3 regions of the Sinorhizobium sp. BG8 genome follow, and region 3 is predicted to be linked to each of the others. Evidence: predicted binding sites of a transcription regulator. Region 3 holds the regulator's gene; each other region holds the start of a gene.

Region 1 (6,433 bases), 150 kb from region 3:
GCGGAAGCGGGTTTCCTCGAGCTTCAGCGTCTCCGAAATGAGCGCTTCGGCCCGCTGCAGCTCCGGATAGGCACGGCCCATCTGGCCGACCAGCGCCGGCAGGAGCTTCCACATCAGCGGATCCTTCGCCCCGAGGAGCTGTGCATGGCGCATGGCACGACGCATGATGCGCCTCAGAACATAGCCGCGACCTTCGTTGGAGGGCAGCACGCCGTCGGCGATCAGGAAGGACGCCGAGCGCAGGTGATCGGCGATCACGCGATGGCTTGCCCGGCGGTCACCTTCGGCCGGAACGCCGGTCGCCTCGACGGATGCTGCAATCAGCGCCTGGAACAGGTCGATGTCGTAGTTGTCATGCTTGCCCTGAAGCAACGCCGCGATGCGCTCGAGGCCCATGCCGGTGTCGATCGAGGGACGCGGCAGGTCCACCCGCTCTTCCTTGGTCAGCTGCTCGAACTGCATGAAGACGAGGTTCCAGATCTCGATGAACCGGTCGCCATCCTCCTCCGGCGAGCCCGGAGGGCCGCCCCAGATATGGTCGCCATGATCGTAGAAGATCTCGGAACAGGGGCCGCAGGGCCCGGTGTCACCCATTGCCCAGAAATTGTCGCTGGTCGGGATGCGGATGATGCGGTCGTCGGACAGGCCCGCGATCTTCTTCCAGAGGCCGAAAGCCTCGTCATCCGTATGGTACACGGTCACGAGCAGCCGCTTGGCGTCGATGCCGAATTCCTTGGTAATCAGACCCCAGGCCAGCTCGATCGCGCGCTCCTTGAAATAGTCGCCGAAAGAGAAGTTGCCGAGCATTTCAAAGAACGTGTGGTGGCGCGCGGTGTAGCCGACATTGTCGAGGTCGTTGTGCTTGCCGCCGGCGCGCACGCACTTCTGGGCAGTCGCGGCAGTGGAGTAGGAGCGCTGTTCCAGGCCGGTGAAGACGTTCTTGAACTGAACCATCCCGGCGTTGGTGAACATCAGGGTCGGATCGTTGCGCGGAACCAGCGGGCTCGACGACACGACCTCATGTCCGTTCTTGCGGAAATAGTCGAGAAATGCCGACCGGATCTCATTAACGCCACTCATCTTGCGCCCTTTATCTCTGCATCGCGCAAATGCCGGGCCCGGGAGCCCGTCCGCGCATCAATCCCTCTGTCTGCCGCAGGCGGAGCTTTGCACGGACCGAACCACGTCAATGCGACAGGCATTTTCGCCTTCGCCTATCGGGTCGGCCCCTGCACATACTGGTTCGACCGACCGTCGCCAAAGACTGCCGGTCCCCTCCCGAACTGCAAGAACTGATGGCTTTTATCGCCCACTCCCGTCCCTGTCCAGCCACGAAAAAGCCGGCTCTCCGCGTCGGGAGGCCGGCTCTCGAACCCAAATTCAAATGCCGCTCACATCTCGGCGGCATCATTCCCGTCGTCGGCCTCCGGGCCGCCGTTCTCGAGGAACTTGTCGGCGATCAGTCCGGCGTTCTGCCGCAGGGCCATCTCGATCTCGCGGGCCGTGTCCGGATTGTCGCGCAGGAACACCTTGGCGTTCTCCCTGCCCTGCCCCAGGCGCTGGCTGTTGTAGGAGAACCAGGCGCCGGATTTCTCGACGATCCCCGCCTTGACGCCGAGATCGATCAGCTCGCCCGTCTTCGAAACGCCTTCGCCATACATGATGTCGAATTCGACCTGCTTGAAGGGAGGCGCCATCTTGTTCTTGACGACCTTCACGCGGGTCTGGTTGCCGATCACCTCGTCGCGCTCCTTGACCGAACCGATGCGGCGAATGTCGAGGCGGACGGAGGCATAGAACTTCAGTGCGTTGCCGCCGGTGGTCGTCTCCGGCGAGCCGAACATGACGCCGATCTTCATGCGGATCTGGTTGATGAAGATCACCATGCAGTTCGACTTCGAGATGGAGGCCGTAAGCTTGCGAAGCGCCTGGCTCATCAGGCGGGCCTGAAGGCCCGGCAGGCTGTCGCCCATTTCGCCCTCGATTTCAGCCCTCGGCGTGAGCGCCGCGACCGAGTCGATGACGAGCACGTCGATCGCCCCCGAACGCACCAGCGTATCGGTGATCTCCAGCGCCTGCTCGCCGGTGTCCGGCTGCGAGATCAGAAGGTTTTCAAGATCGACGCCCAGCTTGCGGGCATAGACCGGATCGAGCGCATGTTCCGCGTCGACGAAGCCGCAGATACCGCCCTTCTTCTGGGCTTCCGCGATGGTCTGCAGCGCAAGCGTCGTCTTGCCCGAGCTTTCGGGACCATAGATCTCGATGATGCGTCCCTTCGGCAGTCCGCCGACGCCGAGCGCAATGTCGAGACCGAGTGAGCCGGTCGGGATCGTTTCGATCTCGACCACGCTGTCCTTCGAGCCGAGCTTCATGATAGAGCCCTTGCCGAAAGAGCGCTCGATCTGGGAAAGTGCCGCTTCGAGTGCCTTGCTTTTATCCACCGATTTATCCTCTACGAGCCGCAAAGAGTTTTGTGCCATTGGGTCCACCTTTAGGTTATTGAAGCGACACAGGCAATGAAGCCGTCGATGAAAGCTATGTACACTCTTTGTTCTCATTTCGCAACCACCATTTATCCAACTGATAAAATTGCCCAATCGGGGAGTGTTCTATTTTCGTTTCGGCGTGGATAAACGGCTTCGTGCAAAGGCACTTCGGCCGGCGCCGGCATTCCCGGGAAGACCGAAAGCGTCAAGGAAGACTATGAAAAAGCTACGTATTCTCGCTCTCGGTGGCGCCCATGTTGATCGCCGCGGACGCATCAGCGGCGAGACGGCCCCGGGAGCCTCGAATCCCGGCGAATGGTTCGTCGAGGCCGGCGGCGGCGTCTTCAATGCCGCGCGCAACCTCGCCCGGCTCGGCCATGCGGTCCGGCTGATCTCGCCTCGCGGCGGAGACAGTGACGGCGCACTTGTGGCTGCGGCCGCCGCCGATTCTGGCGTGGAGGACACGCCCTTCACATTTCTCGACCGCGCCACCCCTAGCTACACCGCCATTCTGGAGCGGGACGGCAACCTGGTGATCGCGCTGGCGGACATGGAACTCTACCGGCTGTTCTCGCCGCGCCGGCTGCAGCAGCGGGCCGTGCGGGAGGCAATAGCGGCAAGCGATGGCCTGCTCTGCGACGGAAATCTGCCCGCAGAGACGCTGGAGGCGATCGCCGCGTCGGCCGTGAAAGCTTCAAGACCGCTCGCGGCGATCGCGATTTCTCCGGCCAAGGTCGTGCGCTTTGCCGCATGCCTTGAGGGCCTCGACTATCTGTTCATGAACGAAGCCGAGGCGCGCGCGTTGACCGGTGCCGCGCCCACCGCGCCTGAACACTGGCCCGAGACCCTTCGTGCCGCCGGGCTGAAGGGGGCGCGATCACACGCGGCGGCGCAGCCGCCATCGCCTTCGACCAGAGTGGAGCAGTCCGCGTCAAGCCACCGGCGATCGATAGGGTCGGCGACGTTACCGGTGCCGGCGACGCCCTTGCGGCCGGCTTTCTCTCCGCCCGGGCGAGCGGCCACGACCTTGCCGAATCGCTGCGCCGTGGTGTCGCCGCGGCCGTGATCGCGGTATCCTCGCCGCTCGCCGTCTCGGAAAATATGAGCGAGGCGTCGCTATCGGCGGCGCTTACCCTTGTGCCAGAGGCCGAAATCCTGTCATGAGATCGCTCGCCGTCAACTGCCCGGCCGCAGGGCCGTACGTAAGGATAAACCAATGACCAGAACCGTTTCCCCCTTGCTGCCGATGGAATATTCGCAAGAGGTCGCGGCCGCCAAGGCCCGCAACGCGCCCATCGTTGCGCTCGAATCGACCATCATCACCCACGGCATGCCCTACCCCGGCAATCTGGAAATGGCTCGCAGCGTCGAGGCGATCATACGCGCCGAGGGTGCGATTCCCGCAACGATCGCAGTCGTGAACGGCGTTCTGAAAATCGGCCTGGAGAATGCGGAGCTTGAAGCACTCTCGAAAACCGAGGGGGCGATGAAGCTTTCGCGCGCGGATCTCGCCTTCGCCATTGCCGAGCGGCGCACGGGCGCAACGACGGTGGCCGCGACGATGATCGCTGCCGCCCGCGCAGGAATCAGGGTCTTCGCCACGGGCGGCATCGGCGGCGTGCATCGCAAGGCGGAGGAGAGCTTCGACATCTCCGCCGACCTCGATGAACTGGCGCGCACCAGCGTCATCGTCGTCTGTGCCGGCGCCAAGGCGATCCTCGACATCCCGAAGACACTCGAGGTGCTGGAGACGCGCGGCGTGCCGGTCGTAACCTACGATAGCGCCAAGTTCCCGGCCTTCTGGTCGCGCGATTCTGGCCTGCCAAGCCCGCTCACGCTGAACAGCCCCGCGGCCATCGCGAATTTCCAGCTGGTGCGCGACCAGCTCGGCGTGGACGGCGGCATGCTCATCGCGAACCCCGTGCCGGAGGAAAACGAGATCCCGCGCGAGGAGATGGAAATCTACATCAATCGCGCGCTCGACAATGCGGAACGCGATGAGATCATCGGCAAGGAGGTCACGCCCTACCTGCTCGATACGCTTTTCCGACTGACGGACGGCCGCAGCCTCGCGACCAACATCGCGCTCGTGGAAAACAATGCACGCCTCGCAGCTGAGATCGCCGTCGCGCTCGCCGATTGAGGCATAGCCCAGGTTCTGCCGGACGCGCGCTATCGTGCGTCCGGTTTGCATTCGAGCCCCTGACACGAGGGAAGTGCACCGGCTTTCACTGAAAAAGCCCACCTGCTCGGTGCCGCCCCTCCTCGCTACCGCCAGCGGCGGTGCGAGATTTACGAATCGAGCATGTCCCGCACGGCTTCGGCAAGTTGCTTCAGCGAAAACGGCTTCGGCAGGAAGCCGAATTTCGCATCCGCCGGCAGATTGCGGGCGAAGGCGTCTTCCGCATAGCCGGAAACGAAGATGAACTTGAGATCGGGATAACTCTTGCGCAGTTCGCGCAACAATGACGGCCCGTCCATTTCCGGCATGACCACGTCCGACACCACGATGTCGACCGCACCGTTCAACTCGTCCATAATATCGAGTGCCTCGACGCCCGATCCGGCCTCGTAGACCGTGTAGCCGCGGGTCTCCAGCATCCGCTTTCCGCCACGCCGCACCGCCTCCTCGTCCTCGACGAGAAGCACGACGGCAGAATCGCCCGTGAGGTCCTTGGGCTCCTGGGTCGCTGGCTGCACCGAGGCCGTGGGCGCAACCGCACTGCGGGCGGCCTCCGCCTGCTCGACCAGAGGCACGGCCTCCTCGATGTATCGCGGCATCAGGATCCTGAAGGTCGTCCCCCTGCCCACTTCCGAATCGAGGAAGATGTAGCCACCGGATTGCTTGACGATGCCATAGACCATGGAAAGTCCGAGGCCCGTTCCCTTGCCCACCTCCTTGGTGGTGAAGAAGGGCTCGAAGATCTTGTCGACTATTTCCGGCGGTATGCCCGTTCCCTGGTCTGTAACCTCGATCTGCACATAGTCGCCCTCCGGCAGTTCACGGTGGTTCAGCTGCACCGCCTCCTCCGCCGGCAGATTGCGGGTGCGGAAGGTGATGACCCCTCCGTCGGGCATCGCGTCGCGGGCGTTGACTGCAAGGTTGATCAATACCTGCTCGAACTGGCCGAGATCCGTCTTCACGGGCCAGAGGTCGCGGCCATAGTCCGCCTCGATCCTCACATTGGTCCCGGTCATGCGGTCGACCAGCATGCGCAGGTCGCCGATAACATCGGTCATGTTGAGCACGGTCGGTCGCATCGTCTGCTTGCGCGAGAAGGCGAGCAGCTGGCGCACCAGCACCGCAGCGCGGTTGGCGTTGCGCTTGATCTCCATCAGATCCGCAAAACTCGAATCGGAGGGTCGCGCCGAAAGCAGCAGGTGATCGGACGACAGCAGGATCGCCGTCAGGACGTTGTTGAAGTCGTGCGCGATACCGCCCGCGAGCGTTCCGACCGCATTCATCTTCTGCGTCTGGGCCATCTGCGTCTCGAGCGCCTTCTGCTCGGTGATCTCGACGGCATAGACGATGGCTGCCTCTTCCGGCGCCTGTTCGCTCTGGTCGATCACGGCATTGACGTAGAAGCGGAAGTGCCGCCCGTCGTCGGCGGGGTGCAGCGAATCGATCGGCGGTATGTCGCTCTGGCGATCCTTGGCCGATTCCAGCGCCCCCTGCATGCGCAGCCGGTCCGTCTCGTGCACGATCGCTTCGAGTTTGGCGCCCTTGCCGATGTCGTCGCGCGAAACAACACCCGAAAACAGCTTGAGGAACGGCGCGTTGGTTCGAAGGATGCGTCCGTTTCCGTCAACGGAAGCAATGGCCATCGGGGTGTTGTTGAAGAAGCGCGTGAAGCGCATCGCCGCGATCGAGGCGGACTGATCGCTCTCGTCTGCGTTGTCGCGCGCAAGAACGATCGTCCGGCTTTCCCCGGGCGCACCGTCACGCA
Region 2 (6,433 bases), 1.2 Mb from region 3:
AAGGACAGGAGGACTGCATCGTTGGTGCGTATCAGCTCGATCATTTTCTCTTCATTTTCCCGTCAGTTTTCGCAGGTCGGGACATTTCGCCTCTTGCCCGGCCAAGCCCCCCTTTCTATTGTCTCGCGACGGAAATGAACAGGAGTCCGGGCAGTTGGGCGTCGTGATACCGCTTGAAGAGAGCAAAAACAAACAGGCTTCGGTGAAGCCGCTGGTCGATCTGACCAAGGCTGACATGGAGCGTGTGAACCAGCTGATCCTGTCGAAGGCCGGTTCCGACGTACAGATGATTCCGGAAGTGGCGAACCATCTGATCTCCTCGGGCGGCAAGCGCCTGCGGCCGATGCTGACGCTCGCGGCGGCCTCGATGTTCGGCTATGGCGGCGATCATCACGTGAAGCTGGCGACAAGCGTCGAATTCATGCACACGGCGACGCTTCTCCACGACGACGTGGTGGACGAAAGCGATCTCCGGCGCGGGAAATCGACCGCCCGGATGATCTGGGGCAACCAGGCCAGCGTTCTCGTCGGCGACTTCCTGCTCGGGCAGGCCTTCAAGATGATGGTCGAGGTCGGTTCGCTGGACGCACTTGACGTGCTCTCCACCGCGGCGACGGTGATTGCCGAAGGCGAAGTCATGCAGCTTTCGGTCGCCAAGAACATGGAGACGACCGAGGACGATTACCTGGAGGTGATCAAGGCCAAGACGGCGGCTCTCTTCGCAGCTGCCTCGGAAGTCGGACCGATCATTGCCAATGCGGGCAAGGCCGAGCGCAATGCGCTGAAATCCTACGGCATGAACCTCGGCCTCGCCTTCCAGCTCGTCGACGACGCCCTGGATTACGGCGGAAAGGCCGCCGACCTCGGCAAGAACACCGGCGACGACTTCCGCGAAGGCAAGATCACGCTGCCGGTCATTCTCGCCTGGCGGCGTGGCACTGCGGAGGACCGGGCTTTCTGGCGCGAGGCGCTTGAGGACGGCCAGAGCAGCGACGCCAATCTGGAACGTGCGCTCGCGCTCATCAACCGCTATGGCGGGCTCTCCGATACGATCGCACGCGCACGTCACTACGGCACAATCGCCCGTGACGCTCTCGCGCCTCTGCCGGAGACACCGTGGAAAGCGGCGCTGCTTGAAGTGATCGACTTCTCGATCGCTCGCGTCAGCTAACCAAAAGTTGTTTTCGGACCATCAGGAAATTCTTGCCGCACCGCGCCAAAAAAGCCATTCTCTAACGTCATGAGTCCAGCACCTCTGGATCGGTCATGACGGAGATGGCCCGCGCGGGCGCGCGGGCGATCACAATCGAAAGGCATGTTGATGCGGCATTCACTTATCTTCCGTCTTCTCTCGAGCGTGGCCGTCGTGGCTGGCGTCGCCTTGGCGACCCTCCCGCCCGCTCTTGCCGAGGATGCTGCTCCGCCGGCTGCCGAAACGCCATTCGACCCGATGACGACCAATTCGTTCTCCGGCGCTTTCCTGGCTGCCAGAACGGCGGACTTCGACAAGGACTATGCGACAGCCGTCGCGCTGTACAAGATTGCGCTGCAGTTCGATCCGACCAATGCGGACGTCAAGCAGAGGCTGATGATCACCCTGCTGATGAACGGCGATTTCAGCGAAGGCGTAAAGATCGCCGACGCCCTCAAATCGGACGCGTCGGTGGAGCGCATCACGACCGTCATGCGCGGCATGGAAGCCATCCGCAAGCGGGAATACAAGAGCGCCCAGAAGATCCTGAACTATGAAGGACCGAACGACCTCGACCGGCTGATGAACAACCTTCTGGTAGCCTGGGCCAAGTTCGGCGACGGCCATCCGAAGGAGGCGCTCTCGCTGATTTCAGGCATGAAGGGCCCGGAATGGTTCGGCATCTTCAAGAACTATCATGCCGGCGTTCTGGCCGCGGCTGCCGGTGACAAGACGACCGCGCGTGCGCGCCTCAACGACGCCATCCTCGATCGCAACGGCGGCGCGGCCGCTCCCGACACGTTCATGCGGGCGGTCCAGGCGCTGGCGCGCCTCGAGGCTCGCGAGGGCAACAAGCAGAAGGCACTCGACGCAATCGCCGTCGGCGAGAATCTCGTTCCGAGCTATGCGCCCCTGAAGGCGCTTCGCCAGAGCATCGAAAAGGGCGAGAAGCAGGAGCAGCAGGTTCGCACCGCAGCCCAGGGTGCGGCGGCCGTCATGTTCTCCGTCGGCGGGGCACTGAACCGCGAGGGCGCGGAAGACATCGTCACGCTCTATCTGCAGGCATCCCGCGCGCTCGACCCCGAAAGCGACGACGTGCTGGTTCTTCTCGGCGGCCTGGCGGAAAACCAGCAAAAGCCGGAAAACGCCATCAAGTACTACCGCGCCGTTCCCGAGAAATCGCCGATGCGGCGGATTTCCGAACTGCAGCTCGGCCTGAACCTCGCGGACACCGGCAAGGTGGACGAGGCGAAGAAGCACCTCAAGGCGTTGATCGAAGCGGACCCCACGGACCTGCGCAGCTATCTCGCCTACGGAAGCGTGCTGTCCGATGCCAAGGAATACAAGGAGATGGGCGAGAACTACGATCGCGCCGTCGAGATCATCGGTTCCGTGCCTTCCCGCAATCACTGGAGTGTCTTCTTCCAGCGCGGCATCGCCTATGAGCGCCAGAAGAAGTGGGACCTCGCGGAGCCGAACTTCCGCAAGGCGCTGGAGCTCAATCCGGACCAGCCACAAGTGCTGAACTACCTCGGCTATTCCTGGGTGGACATGAACGAGAACCTCGACGAGGGGCTCGACATGATCCGCAAGGCCGTCGACCTCAAGCCCGATGATGGCTACATCGTCGACTCGCTCGGCTGGGCGTACTTCCGCCTCAGCAAGTTCGATGACGCGGTGAACGAGCTCGAGCGGGCAGCGGAGCTGAAGGCCGGCGACGCCACCATCAACGATCACCTTGGCGACGCCTACTGGCGTGTCGGGCGCAAGCTCGAGGCGACCTTCCAGTGGAACCGCGCGCTCGGCCTGAAGCCGGAAGAAGACCAGATCCCGAAGATCAAGGAAAAGATCGCAAACGGCCTTCCGCCGTTGACCAAGAGCGTTCCGGCTGCAGCAGAAGCCTCCGACGGTGCCAAGCCGGTCAAGAATCCTTCTCCGGAAGGAACGGAGGCGGACAAGAAGTCCTGATTCCGGATGAGCGGACATGACGGGCTTGCCGGCTTTGCCATCGTCGAGCCGGCGCCGGCAAAGATCAACCTCGCGCTCCACGTCGTAGGCCAGCGCGAGGACGGCTATCATCTCCTCGAGACCCTGGTGACTTTCTGCGCCTTCGGCGACCGGCTCGGGGTGATGGCAGCCGAAGAGGACCAGTTCACCATTTCCGGTCCCTTTGCGGGTGCGCTCGGCGAGAGCGATGCCGGCAACAACCTCGTGATCAGGGCACGCGATCTCCTGCGCCAGCGGCTCGCCAGCCGCGCCATGGCCGCACCGCCGCTTCATCTCCACCTCGAAAAGAACCTTCCGGTTTCTTCCGGCATCGGCGGCGGCTCGGCGGATGCGGCGGCCGTGCTGCGCGCCCTTCCCCGCTTCTGGCGGGCACCGATAGCGGAAGGCGATCTGATGGATATGGCGGCTCAGCTCGGCGCAGACGTGCCGATGTGCGTTGCCTCCACCCCACTGCTCGCGCGCGGGATCGGCGAAGAGCTTCTGCCGCTCAGGGATTTCCCCGCGCTTTCCCTGGTGCTCGTCAACCCTCTCGTTTCCGTCTCGACGCCCCTCGTCTTCCGGCTGCTCACCTCCAAGGCGAACGATCCGCTCGTTCTTCCCGACAGTCCCCGGACACGGGTCGAGTGGCCCTTCATCCTCGAAGGCATGCGAAACGATCTCGAGCCGCCCGCGCGGGTGCTGGTGCCGGAGATTGGCGAGGCGGCAGCGCTGCTCGAGGAGAGCGGGGCAAGCCTTGTGCGGATGTCGGGTTCTGGGGCAACGTGTTTTGGGATATACGGGCCCCGGTCCGATGCAGTGAAGGCACAGGAGACGCTTTCGCGGCTTCGGCCGGACTGGTTCGTCGCCGCGACAGAAACCCTTGCGGGGAGCCCCTGAATGGCAACACTCGAAACGACAAGACCTTTCATACCGGTGGGAATAGCGGTTCTGACCGTTTCCGACACCCGCACGATGGCCGATGACCGCTCCGGCGACCTGCTGGCCCAGCGGATCCAGGACGCGGGGCACAGGCTCGAGGCACGGCAGATCCTGCCGGACGAAATTGCGCTCATCCGCGCCCAGGTAACGGATTGGACGCTCGAACCGGCAATCGACGTCGTCATCACCACTGGAGGGACCGGCTTCACTGGCCGCGACGTCACGCCAGAGGCGCTGGAGCCATTGTTCGAGAAGCGCATGGACGGCTTCTCCGAGGTCTTCCACCGCATCTCCTACGACAAGATCGGAACCTCGACGATTCAGTCCCGCGCGACCGGCGGCGTTCTCAACTCGACGTTCATCTTCGTGCTGCCGGGTTCGCCGGGCGCCTGTCGCGACGCCTGGGATGGCATCCTGCGACTGCAGCTCGACTATCGTCACCTGCCCTGCAATTTCGTGGAGATCATGCCCCGTCTCGACGAGCATCTGAAACGCGGCTGAACCGGCCGCTTGCGTCCGTCAGTCCTCGGCGCGAAGCGCCTTCACTGCCCAGGCAGGAACGATCTCCGCCACGAGATTTCTCGTCGCATGGCCCGTGGCGATCTGTTCCAGTCGCATCCCCGTGCGCACGACGGCTGACGCCTGCCGCTTCGACACCAGGTATCCGCGTTCCAGCGGTGCAAGCCGCCTTCCGAAGCGCTTGAAGAACGGTCGCCTGTGATTGCGCGAACCGGTGAAACGCGCTGGGGAACGGTTCAGGGCCACATATTCCTGCACGACATCCACCCAGCCCGTGAGCGGCCGCGAACCCGGCTCGAGCAGCATCAGCCAGTCGCCGCGCGCCGAGCGCACGACGTCCTTCATGTCCCAATGCGTCAGGAACCGGCAGCCGGCGGCATCAGCCACTCGGCATGAACCATCACGCGAGCCGAGGTCGAGGATAATGACGTCACGCACGAGACCCTCGACCGCGCCCGAAACCAGCGCGGACAAGGTTTGGGCCAGTTCGGCCTCGTTGTCCCTGCATTCCATCATGATTGTCAGCATTTTCCTGACATACCGCATCGCACCAACGAATGCCACCGGCATTGTCACAGAATGCAACCATGGTTACCGCACAACGCGGCAGTACGCCTCATGCGGGTTTCGCTTGCCGGGGCGATAAAGTTTGTTCTTGCAATGTTCTCTTTTTCCGGATAGGAATATAGTCATTGGAACGGAGAGTCGCTTCTTCGCCAGGAGAACCCCATGAACGAACTTGCCGACATCAGGCAGGGTGCGCTTGCGCCCGCCAATACGAAAGACGTTGCCGAAGCCATGATGGCGCAGTCGGGCATGAGGATCGAAATCGATCGTCGGCGCGGGCGGGGTGCAGGGCTCAATTTCTCCGGGCGTTTCGAACCGCTGGCGCGCGAGGCATTCGACGACGGCTGGGATTCGATCGAGGATCTTCCGCCCTTCAAGACCGAGGTACAGGTCGAGAAGCCGCGCACGATCATCACCCGCAACGAGTCGCCGGATATTCCCTTCGACCGCTCGGTCAACCCATACCGGGGTTGCGAGCATGGCTGCATCTATTGCTTCGCTCGTCCGTCCCACGCCTATATGGGGCTTTCCGCGGGGCTCGATTTCGAGGCGAAGCTTTTTGCGAAGCCGGATGCGCCGCGGCTGCTCGAGCGGGAACTATCGAAACCGGGCTACAAGCCGCGGGTCATCGCGATCGGCACCAACACCGACCCCTACCAGCCGATCGAGAAGGAGTGGCGCATCATGCGCCAGATCCTCGAAGTCCTGGAAGCGGCCAACCATCCCGTCTCCATTGTCACCAAGTCGGCCATGATCATGCGTGACATCGACATATTGTCGCGCATGGCCAAGCGCGGACTGTCGTGGGTCGGTCTCTCGGTGACGACGCTCGACCGCAAGCTCGCCCGCACGATGGAGCCGCGCGCATCCACGCCGGCCAAGCGCCTCGAGGCCATCAGGTCGTTGTCCGATGCCGGCGTTCCGGTTTCCGTGATGATGGCGCCGGTCATACCCGGCCTCAACGATCACGAGATCGAGCGGGTTCTCGATTCAGGCAAGGCAGCCGGCGCTTCGGAGGCAAGCTACGTGCTTTTGCGCCTGCCGCTCGAGGTGAGCCCGCTGTTTCGCGACTGGCTGCTTCGAAACTATCCCGATCGCTACAGGCACGTCATGTCGCTGGTGCGTTCGATGCGTGGCGGCAAGGACTATGACGCCGAATTCGGCAAGCGGATGAAGGGCGCCGGCCCCTATGCATGGCAGATCGCGCGGCGTTTCGAGATGGCGACGAAG
Region 3 (6,433 bases):
CAGCGCACTGCGCTTGCCGCCAAGGCCAAGGAGCTTGTAGAGCGGGTGACCAAGGGCGCGAAGCTCGCCGACATCGCCGGAGAAATGGGCCTCACGGTCGAAACAAAGGCCGGTTTGACCCGCGGCACCCAGGATCCGGTATTGAGCCCGGCCGCCGTCTCTGCCGCCTTCGGTGGTCCCGTCGGGCATGTGGCCGCCGCAGCCGGAGGCGATGGCGAAGGTCAGATCCTCCTTCAGGTGACGGACGTCAACTCCCAGGCCGTGCCTGACGCGCTTTCGAATGCCGAACAGCAGATCGAGGCTGTTGCCCGTGCCAGCGGCGACGACATCCTGGATCAGATAGTCAACGCGCTCCAGGCCTCCTACGGCGTTTCGATCAATCGGACGCTTGCCGAGCAGGTGATCAGCCAGTAGCCAGACAACGAGGAAGCCAAAGCGCACATGTCCGACCTGAAACCCTATATCGCCAAGGTCGCCGGCCGCACGCCGCTCAACCGCGATGAAGCGCGCGAAGCCTTCGAGATCATCATGTCGGGTGCGGCGACCCCATCGCAGATCGGCGGCTTCCTCATGGCGCTGCGTGTGCGCGGCGAGACCGTGGACGAGATCTACGGGGCTGTCGGCTCGATGCGGGCGCGCATGCTGCCCGTCAACGTGCCTTCGGACGCCATCGACATCGTTGGTACGGGGGCGATGGCACCGGCACCTACAATATCTCGACGCTTGCCTCGCTCATCGTCGCCGGCGCCGGGGTACCCGTCGCCAAGCACGGCAACCGGGCTCTCAGTTCCAAGGCCGGCACGGCGGATGCCCTGTCCTGCCTCGGGGTCAAGCTCGATATCGGCCCGGAGCAGATCTCCCGCTGCATTCAGGAGGCTGGTCTCGGCTTCATGTTCGCAAGCCAGCATCATCCCGCCATGAAGCACGTAGGCCCGTCCCGCGTGGAACTCGGCACCCGGACCATATTCAACCTGCTCGGGCCGCTCTCCAACCCCGGTGGGGTCGGCATGCAGCTGCTCGGTGTCTACTCCCCGGAATGGCTGCGGCCACTCGCAGAAGTCCTTCGCGATCTTGGATCCAAGCGCGTTTGGGTCGTGCACGGCTCCGGGCTGGACGAGATCACCACCACGGGCACGACGCAGGTCGTTGCGCTCGAGGATGGTCAGATCAGCAGTTTCGAACTGTCGCCGGCCGACTTCGGACTTGAACAGGTCGAGCTCGAAGCCATCCGCGGGGGCGATGGTGCCCATAATGCCCAGGCGCTGCGTGCGGTGCTCGACGGGGCTGACATGCCCTATCGCGACGTTTCTCTGGCCAATGCGGCCGCCGCGCTTCTGATCGCCGGCAAGGCGGGAAGCCTCGCGGAAGGCATGGAACTTGCGCGCGGCTCGTTGGCAAGCGGCAGTGCGCGGGCAGCACTCGACCGGCTGATTGCCGTTTCCAACGCGGCAGATTGAAGGTAGGCTTTCCCGATGACCGACATCCTGAAGAAGATCGAAATCTACAAGCGTGATGAGATCGCCGCCGCCAAGGCTCGGGTCCCCGTCGCAGAGCTCCGCGCCATGGCAAGGGATAGCGAGGCCCCGCGCGGATTTCACGCCAGCTTGCGGCAGAAGCAGGCCGAGGGCGCGTTCGGCCTGATCGCCGAGATCAAGAAGGCAAGCCCGTCCAAGGGACTGATCCGCCCGGACTTCGACCCGCCGGCGCTCGCCAAGGCATATGAGGAGGGCGGCGCCGCCTGTCTTTCTGTGCTGACGGATGCTCCGAGCTTCCAGGGTGCGCCGGAATTCCTCACGGCAGCCCGCGCGGCCTGTGCGCTGCCGGCCCTGCGCAAGGACTTCATGTTCGACAGCTACCAGGTTCTCGAGGCGCGTGCCTGGGGAGCCGATTGTATCCTCCTCATCATGGCGTCGCTCTCCGACGACGATGCGCGCATGCTCGAGGACGCCGCATTCTCGCTCGGAATGGACGTTCTGGTCGAGGTACACGACGAAGCCGAGATGGAACGCGGATTGCGCCTCCGTTCGAAGCTTATCGGCATCAACAACCGCAACCTGCGCACCTTCGAAGTCGATCTCGCCGTTTCCGAGCGCCTGTCTAAGATGGTGCCCGAGGACAAGCTGCTGGTCGGAGAGAGTGGCATCTTCACCCACGCCGACTGCCAGCGTCTCCGGCTATCGGGGATCTCGACGTTCCTCGTCGGAGAGAGCCTCATGCGCAAGGAGGACGTGGCAGCGGCCACGCGGGAGCTCCTTACAGGTTCTGCTTCCCTGTTGGCGGCGGAGTAACGAATGTCCGGTCTCACTCACATCGATGCCGCCGGGACGGCGAACATGGTCGACGTGGGGGACAAGACCGAGACGGTCAGGGTGGCTGTCGCGGAAGGCTATGTCCGCATGGCGCCGGAGACGCTTTCCCTCATCCGTTCCGGCAATGCCAAAAAAGGCGATGTGATCGGCACGGCACGGCTGGCTGGAATCATGGCCGCCAAGCGCACGTCCGATCTCATTCCGCTCTGCCACCCGCTCATGCTGACGAAGGTTGCCGTCGACATCTCGGAAGACCCTGCCCTCCCCGGGCTCAGGGTTGAGGCCATGGCAAAGTTGAGCGGCCGGACAGGCGTCGAGATGGAAGCGCTCACTGCAGTCAGCGTCGCCTGCCTCACCATCTACGACATGGCCAAGGCCGCGGACCGCGAAATGGAAATCGGCGGCGTCCGGCTCGTCGAGAAATCCGGGGGACGTTCCGGCGACTATCGCCGCGACGAGACAGCACGCACATGAACCTTCTACCCGTCGCCGAGGCCCTGGACCGTTTGCTGGCGGCTGCCGTGCCTTCAGAGCGGACGGAAATCGTGCCCCTCCACGACGGCGCAGGCCGCGTGCTTGCGCAAGACGTTCGAGCCCGCCTGACCCAGCCGCCCTTCGATAATTCAGCAATGGACGGCTATGCGCTTCGCCACTCCGATATCGAGAAGCCCGGATCGGTACTGGCCGTCGTCGGAACGTCCGCTGCAGGGCACGCTTTCGGAGGCACGGTAGAACCCGGTCAGGCGGTACGGATTTTCACCGGCGCACCTCTTCCAGCGGGTGCGGATACCGTCCTTCTGCAGGAGGACGCGGAGAGACTGGACGAGCTTAGGGTGCGAACGACCTTCGTGCCAGCAAAGGGTCGTCACATCCGGCCACGCGGCCAGGACTTTACCGAGGGCGAAGTCGTCCTGCACAGCGGTGACCTCCTCGACGCCGGTCGCCTCACGGTCGCTGCTGCGATGAATTATCCGGAGCTCACGGTCTATGCCCGACCGCGGATCGCCCTCATCGCCACCGGCGACGAACTCGTGGCACCGGGAACACCGCCCGGCCCCAGCCAGATCGTCGCGTCCAACGGTTTCGGCGTCGCGGCTCTTGGACGGGAGGCTGGCGCGGAGATCGTTGATTTCGGCATCGTAAAGGACGATCCCGTCGCACTGCGGGCGGTCATTGAGGCCGCCGCCGCCACAGCCCCGACGTGATCGTGACCCTCGGAGGTGCGTCCGTCGGCGACCATGACCTCGTCCAGGGCGTGATGCGAGAAGCGGGTATGCAGCTCGATTTCTGGCGTATCGCAATGCGCCCGGGAAAACCCTTGATGGTCGGCAAATTGGGTAAGGCACAGGTGTTCGGCCTGCCCGGAAATCCGGTTTCGAGCCTCGTTTGCGGTTTGTTGTTCCTGGAACCCCTCGTGCACCGGCTCGCTCGAACCCCGGCCAGGAATCGTTTGCGCACGCTGGTGACCGCGACCGCTCTAGCCGAGAACGATCGCCGCCAGGACTATTTGCGCGCACGCATCATCCGCTTGCAGGATGGCTCGCTCGCGGCGAGTGCGTTCGGCCAGCAGGACTCCTCCATGATGAAGGTTTTTGCCGGATCGGACTGCCTGATCGTCCGCCCGCCGCATGCCCCGGCACTGGAAGCCGGCGCGCAATGCGATGTCCTCATGCTGCGGGAGCCAGCCTGAGATTCTCGCTGCTTCGTCGAGAATAATCTCGCATTCTGCGCCGTACCTTCACGAAATCTTATCCACTTGCGGAACACATATGGAACATATAGTGTCTGTTCTGGATTTGTTTCACTAATGATTCTGGGGTGCAGGATATGCTGACGCGCAAGCAACAGGAACTTCTCTTGTTCATCCACGAGCGGATGAAGGAGTCGGGAATCCCGCCATCCTTTGATGAAATGAAGGATGCGCTCGACCTGGCATCCAAGTCCGGCATCCACCGGCTCATCACGGCGCTGGAGGAAAGAGGCTTCATCCGCCGCCTCCCGAACAGGGCGCGCGCCCTCGAGGTCATAAAGCTGCCGGACTCCTATTCATCGAGCCTTCAGCCGAAGCGCGGTTTCTCGCCGAGCGTGATCGAGGGAAGCAGAGGCAAGACACAGCCGCCTCCAGCACAGAAAGCGGCGGCAGGCGACGACTTCTCCTCGTCGGTCTCCATCCCCGTCATGGGCCGGATCGCTGCCGGTGTGCCGATTTCCGCTATCCAGAACAACACCCACGACATTACCATTCCGGCCGAAATGATCGGCAGCGGCGAGCACTATGCCCTTGAGGTCAAGGGCGACTCGATGATCGAGGCCGGCATTCTCGATGGTGACACCGTCATTATCCGGAATGCCAGCAACGCCAATCCGGGTGAAATCGTAGTAGCCCTCGTGGACGACGAGGAAGCGACGCTAAAGCGGTTCCGTCGCAAGGGTGCGTCCATCGCTCTCGAGGCGGCAAACCCCGCATACGAAACAAGGATCTTCGGCCCTGACCGCGTGAAGATCCAGGGAAAGCTTGTGGGGCTCATCCGCCGCTATCATTGAGGCACGCGTCCGCCTGACGCCTACTCCGCCTTGAACTGATTGCTGCGCCAATCATATGTACGGTGCATGGCCCATGGCCTGTCCAATGACGTGATCGACGTCTCGATGCGGGCGTTCGCGGGAAATGACCCGTGCCCGCCCAGAGCATAGATTTCGAGCGCTCCTGTCCGCCTCAACGTCTGTGCCGTTACGATGGTGGCACTGCAAGCCGCGGATTTCAGGAATTGCGGCGCGATCACCAGATCTGCCGTTCCGCAGGCCGCTGCAAGGTAGGCCGGATCCTCGATTGCCACGATGCGCCATCCGGAAGGCGACCGTACGGCACACCATTGTTTCGGGCGGCATAGGAACCGCGAGGGTTCGGCTTGCGCGCCAAACGCCTCCTTCATCGCCGCGCGGACGGCTGGGCCGTCCTCCATTTTATGGTCGCGACCGGACAGCGTTTGACGCCGGGTTGCTGTCTCGCCGAATGTACTGGCACGCGCTGCGGCCATGTGGGGGGGGCTGTAGGGACCGAGACGCAGAGCTCGCCGCCACTGATCATAGACGAAGGCTGGCGGTTTCTGCCTGTTGATCGACACGCCTGTTGCAGAGACCACGCCAACGAGTTTTGCATCCTCGGAAACGAGTACCTCCGGCAGCCTCGTTTCCGGGAGGAGTGCCAGGATGCCAGCCGCGATGAGCGGAAGGCCGATAAGCCGCAGTCTCGTATGCAGGATGCAGAGCAAGCCGCCGCCCGCTGCGATCAGGTAGACGCTTTCCTGCGGTAGGCGGCCAGTGACGATTTCCCCTCCCCACCCCGCGACCCAGTGCGACATGTCGATCATCCACCCTATCCCCTTGCCCATCACATAGAGGGCAGGTTGGTCGATCCCGAACGGCATGAGCAGCATTGCGATCATGCCTGCGGGCATGACGACTAGGCTGATGACGGGCATGGCGACGAGATTTCCGGCAAGCCCGAATGCCGGAATGCGATGGAAATGCGCCATGGAGTAGATAAGGGTGGCGAGGCTTCCAACCAGTGACGACAGAACCAGTCCGCTGATGAAGGCCGTGACCGGTCGCAGGATCCGGGTAGTCCTGAGCGAGGCCGTCGCGCGTTTTACCGGGCGATCACGCCAGATAGCATAGGCGGCCACCAGTCCGAGCGTAGCCGCGTAGGACATCTGGAAGCCCGGTCCCGTCACCGCCGACGGCGTGACGGCGAGGATGACCAGCGCCGAAAGGGCGATGTTGCGCAGGCTGATCGCAACACGGTCGAAGAACACGGCTATGAGCATGATCGAGATCATGATCCAGGACCGCACTGCCGAAACGGCGCCGCCGGAGATCAGGATGTAGAGCGTCACCATCCCGAGCGCACCGGCTGCTGCGAACTTTCTGATGGGATAGCGCTCGGCAAGCCCCGGAAAGATCACAAGCACCGACCGGGCGCCGACCAGGAAGGTACCGGCCGCGAGCACCATGTTGAGGCCGGAGATTGCGAGCACATGCGCAAGTCCCGCCTGCCTCAGTGCTTCGACGGTCTCGTCGCTGATCGCGCGCTGTTCGGCGGTGACGAGAGCCGCAGCGATCGC

Evidence for each region. The regulator LexA, encoded in region 3, represses DNA repair genes until DNA is damaged. The targets are predictions, from matches to a motif close to TGTTCNNNNTGTGTTCNG.
Region 1: the regulator LexA is predicted to act here: its motif matches at 2,606-2,623, upstream of recA (recombinase RecA).
Region 2: the regulator LexA is predicted to act here: its motif matches at 5,287-5,304, upstream of F3Y30_RS08025 (PA0069 family radical SAM protein).

The regions. Positions count from the first base shown of each region.
Region 1 is NZ_CP044011.1:3,134,300-3,140,732, forward strand. Features, by position in the region: gene alaS (alanine--tRNA ligase) at 1-1,080, opposite strand, end outside; gene recA (recombinase RecA) at 1,392-2,480, opposite strand; partial or broken gene F3Y30_RS14860 (carbohydrate kinase family protein) at 2,704-3,650, shown strand; gene F3Y30_RS14865 (pseudouridine-5'-phosphate glycosidase) at 3,703-4,629, shown strand; gene F3Y30_RS14870 (ATP-binding protein) at 4,779-6,433, opposite strand, start outside.
Region 2 is NZ_CP044011.1:1,739,680-1,746,112, reverse strand. Features, by position in the region: gene F3Y30_RS08055 (DUF2007 domain-containing protein) at 1-44, opposite strand, end outside; gene F3Y30_RS08050 (polyprenyl synthetase family protein) at 155-1,171, shown strand; gene F3Y30_RS08045 (tetratricopeptide repeat protein) at 1,322-3,160, shown strand; gene F3Y30_RS08040 (4-(cytidine 5'-diphospho)-2-C-methyl-D-erythritol kinase) at 3,167-4,075, shown strand; gene moaB (molybdenum cofactor biosynthesis protein B) at 4,076-4,618, shown strand; gene F3Y30_RS08030 (glycosyl transferase) at 4,637-5,164, opposite strand; gene F3Y30_RS08025 (PA0069 family radical SAM protein) at 5,366-6,433, shown strand, end outside.
Region 3 is NZ_CP044011.1:2,987,392-2,993,824, forward strand. Features, by position in the region: gene F3Y30_RS14110 (peptidylprolyl isomerase) at 1-414, shown strand, start outside; partial or broken gene trpD (anthranilate phosphoribosyltransferase) at 442-1,457, shown strand; gene trpC (indole-3-glycerol phosphate synthase TrpC) at 1,473-2,288, shown strand; gene moaC (cyclic pyranopterin monophosphate synthase MoaC) at 2,292-2,783, shown strand; partial or broken gene glp (gephyrin-like molybdotransferase Glp) at 2,780-3,999, shown strand; gene lexA (transcriptional repressor LexA) at 4,137-4,853, shown strand; gene F3Y30_RS14140 (ComEC/Rec2 family competence protein) at 4,874-6,433, opposite strand, start outside.